2 regions of the Peribacillus sp. B-H-3 genome follow, and region 1 is predicted to be linked to the other one. Evidence: a T-box and tRNA genes for the amino acid it is inferred to sense, from the RefSeq annotation. Region 1 holds a T-box; the other holds one or more tRNA genes.
The links. A T-box is a leader RNA that pairs with one kind of tRNA and senses whether it is charged. The one in region 1 lies ahead of serS (serine--tRNA ligase), so its partner is inferred to be a tRNA-Ser.
Positions count from the first base shown of each region.

Region 2: it has a tRNA-Ser gene. The T-box ahead of serS (serine--tRNA ligase) is inferred to sense a tRNA for this amino acid. The anticodon was not compared.

Region 1 covers NZ_CP183879.1:453,634-456,877, forward strand. Annotated here, with positions in the region: gene ACN6MY_RS02040 (serine hydrolase) at 1-803, shown strand, start outside; T-box leader at 890-1,111, shown strand; gene serS (serine--tRNA ligase) at 1,177-2,454, shown strand; tRNA gene ACN6MY_RS02050 (tRNA-Ser) at 2,652-2,744, shown strand; gene ACN6MY_RS02055 (deoxynucleoside kinase) at 2,926-3,244, opposite strand, start outside.
Region 2 covers NZ_CP183879.1:4,387,956-4,391,199, forward strand. Annotated here, with positions in the region: gene ACN6MY_RS21815 (TraR/DksA C4-type zinc finger protein) at 1-367, shown strand, start outside; tRNA gene ACN6MY_RS21820 (tRNA-Glu) at 799-870, opposite strand; tRNA gene ACN6MY_RS21825 (tRNA-Ser) at 873-963, opposite strand; tRNA gene ACN6MY_RS21830 (tRNA-Asn) at 965-1,039, opposite strand; tRNA gene ACN6MY_RS21835 (tRNA-Ile) at 1,041-1,117, opposite strand; tRNA gene ACN6MY_RS21840 (tRNA-Gly) at 1,123-1,196, opposite strand; tRNA gene ACN6MY_RS21845 (tRNA-His) at 1,203-1,278, opposite strand; tRNA gene ACN6MY_RS21850 (tRNA-Phe) at 1,299-1,374, opposite strand; tRNA gene ACN6MY_RS21855 (tRNA-Asp) at 1,417-1,492, opposite strand; tRNA gene ACN6MY_RS21860 (tRNA-Met) at 1,499-1,572, opposite strand; tRNA gene ACN6MY_RS21865 (tRNA-Ser) at 1,608-1,700, opposite strand; tRNA gene ACN6MY_RS21870 (tRNA-Ile) at 1,711-1,787, opposite strand; tRNA gene ACN6MY_RS21875 (tRNA-Met) at 1,796-1,872, opposite strand; tRNA gene ACN6MY_RS21880 (tRNA-Ala) at 1,896-1,971, opposite strand; tRNA gene ACN6MY_RS21885 (tRNA-Pro) at 1,989-2,065, opposite strand; tRNA gene ACN6MY_RS21890 (tRNA-Arg) at 2,071-2,147, opposite strand; tRNA gene ACN6MY_RS21895 (tRNA-Leu) at 2,155-2,243, opposite strand; tRNA gene ACN6MY_RS21900 (tRNA-Gly) at 2,255-2,329, opposite strand; tRNA gene ACN6MY_RS21905 (tRNA-Leu) at 2,337-2,418, opposite strand; tRNA gene ACN6MY_RS21910 (tRNA-Lys) at 2,426-2,501, opposite strand; tRNA gene ACN6MY_RS21915 (tRNA-Thr) at 2,559-2,634, opposite strand; tRNA gene ACN6MY_RS21920 (tRNA-Val) at 2,648-2,723, opposite strand; rRNA gene rrf (5S ribosomal RNA) at 2,734-2,850, opposite strand; rRNA gene ACN6MY_RS21930 (23S ribosomal RNA) at 2,957-3,244, opposite strand, start outside.

The sequences.
Region 1 (3,244 bases):
AAGACTTGCTTGGCCACTTCCCGACCGGCGATGCGAATGATGAAAATGTCATGACTGCGAAAGATGTCGGCCTTCTTGCTTACCGCCTTTTGAAGGACCACCCGCAGGCATTGGAATATGCGAGCATTTCAAAACTGAAGTTCCGTGATGGAAAGACGTATCCTAACTTTAACTGGATGCTTCCTGGCCTGATTTATCATTATGATGGAGTTGATGGCCTGAAAACAGGCTCAACGGATTTTGCTGGGTATGCATTTGCTGGCACGGTGAAACGAAATGGCCAGCGTTACATTACCATTGTCATGAAATCAACATCAAAAGCACAGCGTTTTGTAGATGCGGCTAAGCTGATGAATTACGCTTACGATAGCTTCAAAAAAACACAAATCCTTCCTGCGAATTATGTGGTTAAAGGCAAAAAGACATTGCCTGTAGCAAAAGGAAAAGAGGATTCCGTTAAGATCAAGTCAAAGAGTGCCATTGATTTAGTCGTCAAAAACAATGGTGAAGAGAAAAATTATACACCGCAGCTTGTGATCGACAAAAGCAAGCTGAATAAAGATGGCGAATTAACTGCACCTATTAAAAAAGGCGAGAAAATTGGATATTTGACCGTCAAGAAAAAAGATGGCTCTGATTATGGTTTCCTTAATAAAGATGGAGACAAGTATGTAAGGTCTGATGTTGTGGCTGCCGAAACAGTAGAAAAAGCAAACTGGTTCGCTCTATCTATGCATGCAATCGGAGGATTTTTCGCTGATGTATGGGATAGTGCTTCTTCTGCGGTAAAAGGCTGGTTCTGACCGCTCCTAATCAAAATTTAAGCAATATGCATAAAATGGTTGCATCTGTTGAAAAATTATAGTACATTATGGAAAACATTTTATATTTTAAAACCATGACAGGAAATAGTACCAAAATTACTTTCTAAAAGAGAGCCGGTGGCTGGTGTGAACCGGTGAAAGGATTTTGGGGATCCATCCTCGAGTAAAGTAAGGAACCCCCATGCGGGTCAGTAATTACTTTCGGCATTAGCCGTTATCTAACTGAGTGAAAGGCAGGAATCTGCTTTTAACTAGGGTGGCAACGCGGGTTAACTCTCGTCCCTTTTATAGGGACGGGAGTTTTTTGCGTTTTTCGTCAATGTCATGGATGAAATTTAAGGAGGAATAAGCAATGCTGGATGTAAAATATCTGCGCAATAATTTTGAACAAGTAAAACGCGCCCTGCAGTTCCGCGGGGAAGACATGACGGATTTTGGTAAGTTTGAGGAGCTTGATGTCAGCCGCCGTTCTTTACTGGTGGAAACTGAACAGCTGAAAAGCCGCCGTAATGAAGTTTCCCAGCAGGTTGCTGCATTGAAGAGAGAAAAGAAGGATGCTGACCAGTTGATTGCAGAAATGCGGGAGGTTGGCGATAAAATCAAGGAATTAGATGAAAAGCTTCGCACAGTGGAAGAGCAGCTGGACAAATTGCTTTTATCTATACCGAATATTCCTCATGAAAGTGTGCCGGTTGGGGAAACAGAAGATGATAACGTTGAAATAAAAAAATGGGGAGATATTCCAAATTTCAGCTATGAGCCTAAGCCGCACTGGGATCTTGCTGATGAATTAGACATCCTTGATTTTGAAAGAGGAGCAAAAGTCACTGGAAGCCGTTTTGTTTTTTATAAAGGCCTTGGAGCAAGGCTTGAGCGGGCATTAATCAGCTTTATGCTTGACTTGCATACTGAAGAACACGGGTATGAAGAAATGATGCCTCCGTTTATTGTGAACCGGGCCAGCATGACAGGTACCGGTCAGCTTCCTAAGTTTGAGGAAGATGCATTCCGTATTGAAAGTGAAGATTATTTCCTTGTTCCTACAGCCGAGGTTCCTGTAACGAACTACCACCGCGATGAAATTCTTGCTGCTGATGCATTGCCTATCAGCTATGCTGCCTATAGCGCTTGCTTCCGCTCTGAGGCAGGATCTGCAGGAAGGGATACACGCGGGCTGATCCGCCAGCATCAATTCAATAAAGTTGAACTCGTAAAGTTTGTAAAGCCGGAGGATTCTTATCAGGAGCTTGAGAACCTTACAGGACACGCAGAAAAGGTCCTTCAGCTGCTTGGACTTCCATATCGTGTGCTAAGCATGTGTACAGCTGATCTAGGCTTCACAGCGGCTAAAAAGTACGATATAGAAGTTTGGATTCCAAGCTATGGCATTTATCGTGAAATTTCTTCTTGTTCAAATTTTGAAGCTTTCCAGGCAAGACGTGCAAATATCCGCTTCCGCCGCGATGTTAATGCGAAACCGGAGCATGTCCATACGGTAAATGGATCTGGATTGGCCATCGGCCGTACAGTTGCTGCTATCCTTGAGAATTATCAGCAGGAAGACGGAAGTGTCATCATTCCAGAAGTGCTTCGCCCATATATGCGCGGTGCTGAAGTGATCAAGCCATAAACTAAGTAAAAGGACTTTCCTTGTGGGAGTCCTTTTATTCAAATAAAAAGGTGGGCCCGGCTCACAGTTAAGTGTCTCTTTTACTTCCCGAATGCTTTAGATATTTCATGTCCAAAAACTTTTTTAAAAAAGTGTTTCAGTAGTGTTGACATTTAGTTTTATACTTGGTATTATATTAATTGTTGATACGGTGATACGGAGGAATACCCAAGTCTGGCTGAAGGGATCGGTCTTGAAAACCGACAGGGGTGTCAAAGCCCGCGGGGGTTCGAATCCCTCTTCCTCCTCCATTAACTTATTAATAACCATTGCGCATAAAATTGGATATCGATAAAACCTGCTGCAGTAATGCGGCAGGTTTTTTATTTTGCTGAAATAGAAATAACTGTGCAAAAAAATCACCGGATCTGCTAAAGGATCCGGTGATTTAATATTATGTTCAAAACTCTGAAAGTCTCCAGAGTCTCTTGATTATATTTTTCTCAGCTTCCTTGTCTGTTCCATGAATGATGCAATTCGTTCAACAACTGGCTCAATGGATTGTTCACTTTGGATAAGATCATAGTCATTGATATTCAAACGCAATACCGGGCATGCATTAAAGTGATTGATCCAGTCTTCATAGCGCTTATGCATTTCTTTCCAATATTCAATCGGCGTCTGCTGCTCCATAGGGCGTCCGCGTTCTTTAATCCGGTCAAGAATGTCTTCCAGCGAACCCTCTAGATAAATAAGAAGATCCGGGTGCGGGAAGTAAGGTGTCATGACCATTGCTTCAAAAAGGCTTGTA
Region 2 (3,244 bases), 730 kb from region 1:
GCCTGTAGAGGAAAATCTGCTGATTCCATCTAAAGGAGACAGCTTTGAAAACAGGCACAGAGGCGATACAAATGAAAAGGAAGACAGCTTTGGCGAAGTAGCACGCTTCGGAACATCTGAAACACCTTCGGATTTTACAGGCGATAACGAAAACTTTGATTCTTTATATAAAGAGGAAGACGAAACAAATGGCTTTACCGAGGAATACGAAGGGTTTCTAGGAAATGATATAGAAGGCAAAAATAAAAAAGTGTATCCCACAAAAAGAGAAGAAAAATATGAACAAAGACTGGACGATGAAAATATGGAATCTCAGCTGGGAGACATTCCATATAAACGGAAGGACAGCTATGTAGATAAAAAATAGACATATATACAGGGGGTGATAACTTACGTTGTCACCCCCTGTATTATGAAATTCAATTCGCGTATATTGATGGGAAACCGATCCATTTTTTGATTCATGCCCGCATTTTATCTTGTTTCTCGTACAGCTTTAAATCTCTAAAAAGCCGCTGGAAAACCCATAGAGAACGATTTTGAATACCTTGATCCCGATTGCTGCAGTGCCTTGGCGGCTTCTCAATTTTTTGTATCCTGAAGTTTCTTATTGTCTGATGGCTTTAATACAAAACTTCTTGGAAGCAAATTGTGCGGGACCCAGCATTTATTATAGAAGCAAAAAATAGGCCAGATTCCATTTATCTTAAATGGAATCTGGCCTCACTATATCCATGGACGTAAGCATTCAGTAAATGAAAAAAAGATGTATACAGTGAATGTATACATCTTTTAATATGACCCATACGGGATTCGAACCCGTGTTACCGCCGTGAAAGGGCGGTGTCTTAACCGCTTGACCAATGGGCCAGTGGCGGAGAAGGAGGGATTTGAACCCTCGCGCCGCTTACGCGACCTACACCCTTAGCAGGGGCGCCTCTTCAGCCTCTTGAGTACTTCCCCATGGCTCCGCAGGTAGGACTCGAACCTACGACCGTTCGGTTAACAGCCGAATGCTCTACCACTGAGCTACTGCGGAATGGTGGGCCTAAATGGACTCGAACCATCGACCTCACGCTTATCAGGCGTGCGCTCTAACCAGCTGAGCTATAGGCCCATATTTGGAGCGGGTAGAGGGAATCGAACCCTCGACATCAGCTTGGAAGGCTGAGGTTTTACCACTAAACTACACCCGCGATATATGGGGCGGATGATGGGAATCGAACCCACGAATGTCGGAACCACAATCCGATGCGTTAACCACTTCGCCACAACCGCCACAGTTATTTAATATATAATGGTGGCTCGGGACGGAATCGAACCGCCGACACAAGGATTTTCAGTCCTTTGCTCTACCGACTGAGCTACCGAGCCAATGGGTAATATGTATAACATATCATTTGAATCTAGTAAAAATGGCGGTCCCGACGGGAATCGAACCCGCGATCTCCTGCGTGACAGGCAGGCATGTTAACCGCTACACCACGGGACCTAATGATTGCGGGGACAGGATTTGAACCTGCGACCTTCGGGTTATGAGCCCGACGAGCTACCAGACTGCTCCACCCCGCGACAATAAGAATGCTTCATATTCTGTCAATAAATAATGGAGGAGGAAGAGGGATTCGAACCCCCGCGGGCTTTGACACCCCTGTCGGTTTTCAAGACCGATCCCTTCAGCCAGACTTGGGTATTCCTCCGTGTTGAAGATGGTGGACCTTGTAGGACTCGAACCTACGACCGGACGGTTATGAGCCGTCTGCTCTAACCAGCTGAGCTAAAGGTCCTTATATTTTGGTAGCGGCAGAGGGGATCGAACCCCCGACCTCACGGGTATGAACCGTACGCTCTAGCCAGCTGAGCTACGCCGCCAAATAAAATATAGGATAATGATATGGTGGAGCCTAGCGGGATCGAACCGCTGACCTCCTGCGTGCAAGGCAGGCGCTCTCCCAGCTGAGCTAAGGCCCCATTTTAAAAAAATCACATGGTCGGGAAGACAGGATTCGAACCTGCGACCCCTTGGTCCCAAACCAAGTGCTCTACCAAGCTGAGCTACTTCCCGTAATATGGCGCGCCCGAAAGGAGTCGAACCCATAACCTTCTGATCCGTAGTCAGACGCTCTATCCAATTGAGCTACGGGCGCATATAAATGGTGCCGAGGACCGGAATCGAACCGGTACGGTAGTCACCTACCGCAGGATTTTAAGTCCTGTGCGTCTGCCAGTTCCGCCACCCCGGCATTACGAAAAGTGGAGCGGAAGACGGGATTCGAACCCGCGACCCCAACCTTGGCAAGGTTGTATTCTACCACTGAACTACTTCCGCATTGTGATGCGGGTGAAGGGACTTGAACCCCCACGCCTTGCGGCGCCAGATCCTAAGTCTGGTGCGTCTGCCAATTCCGCCACACCCGCATATGAATGGTGAGCCATGAAGGATTCGAACCTTCGACCCTCTGATTAAAAGTCAGATGCTCTACCAACTGAGCTAATGGCTCAAACAAATAAGATGGAAATAATGTTCGAACGATAGCTCGTACAAAATTTTATGAAGATGGTGCCGGCAAGAGGACTTGAACCCCCAACCTACTGATTACAAGTCAGTTGCTCTACCAATTGAGCTACACCGGCAGGTGAAATAATATGGTGGAGGATGACGGGATCGAACCGCCGACCCTCTGCTTGTAAGGCAGATGCTCTCCCAGCTGAGCTAATCCTCCATAATTATAAGCTTGGCGGCGTCCTACTCTCACAGGGGGAGAACCCCCAACTACCATCGGCGCTGAAGAGCTTAACTGCCGTGTTCGGAATGGGAACGGGTGTGACCTCTTCGCTATCGCCACCAAACATTTTCTCGAAAGACATATATTATTATATATCTTTTTTTGAGATTTTGCAAGAACTTTTTTTGTTCTTTCAAAACTAGATAATAGAGAAGGTTGAACGCGTCATTTTGGTTAAGTCCTCGATCGATTAGTATCTGTCAGCTGCACGTGTCACCACGCTTCCACCTCAGACCTATCAACCTGATCATCTTTCAGGGATCTTACTAGCTTGCGCTATGGGAAATCTCATCTTGAGGGGGGCTTCATGCTTAGATGCTTTCAGCACTTATCCCGTCCGCACGTAGCTACCCAGCTATGCCTTTGGCAAGACAACTGGTACACCAGCGGTGCGTCCATCCCGGTCCTCTCGTACTAAGGACAGCTCCTCTCAAATTTCCTGCGCCCACGACGGATAG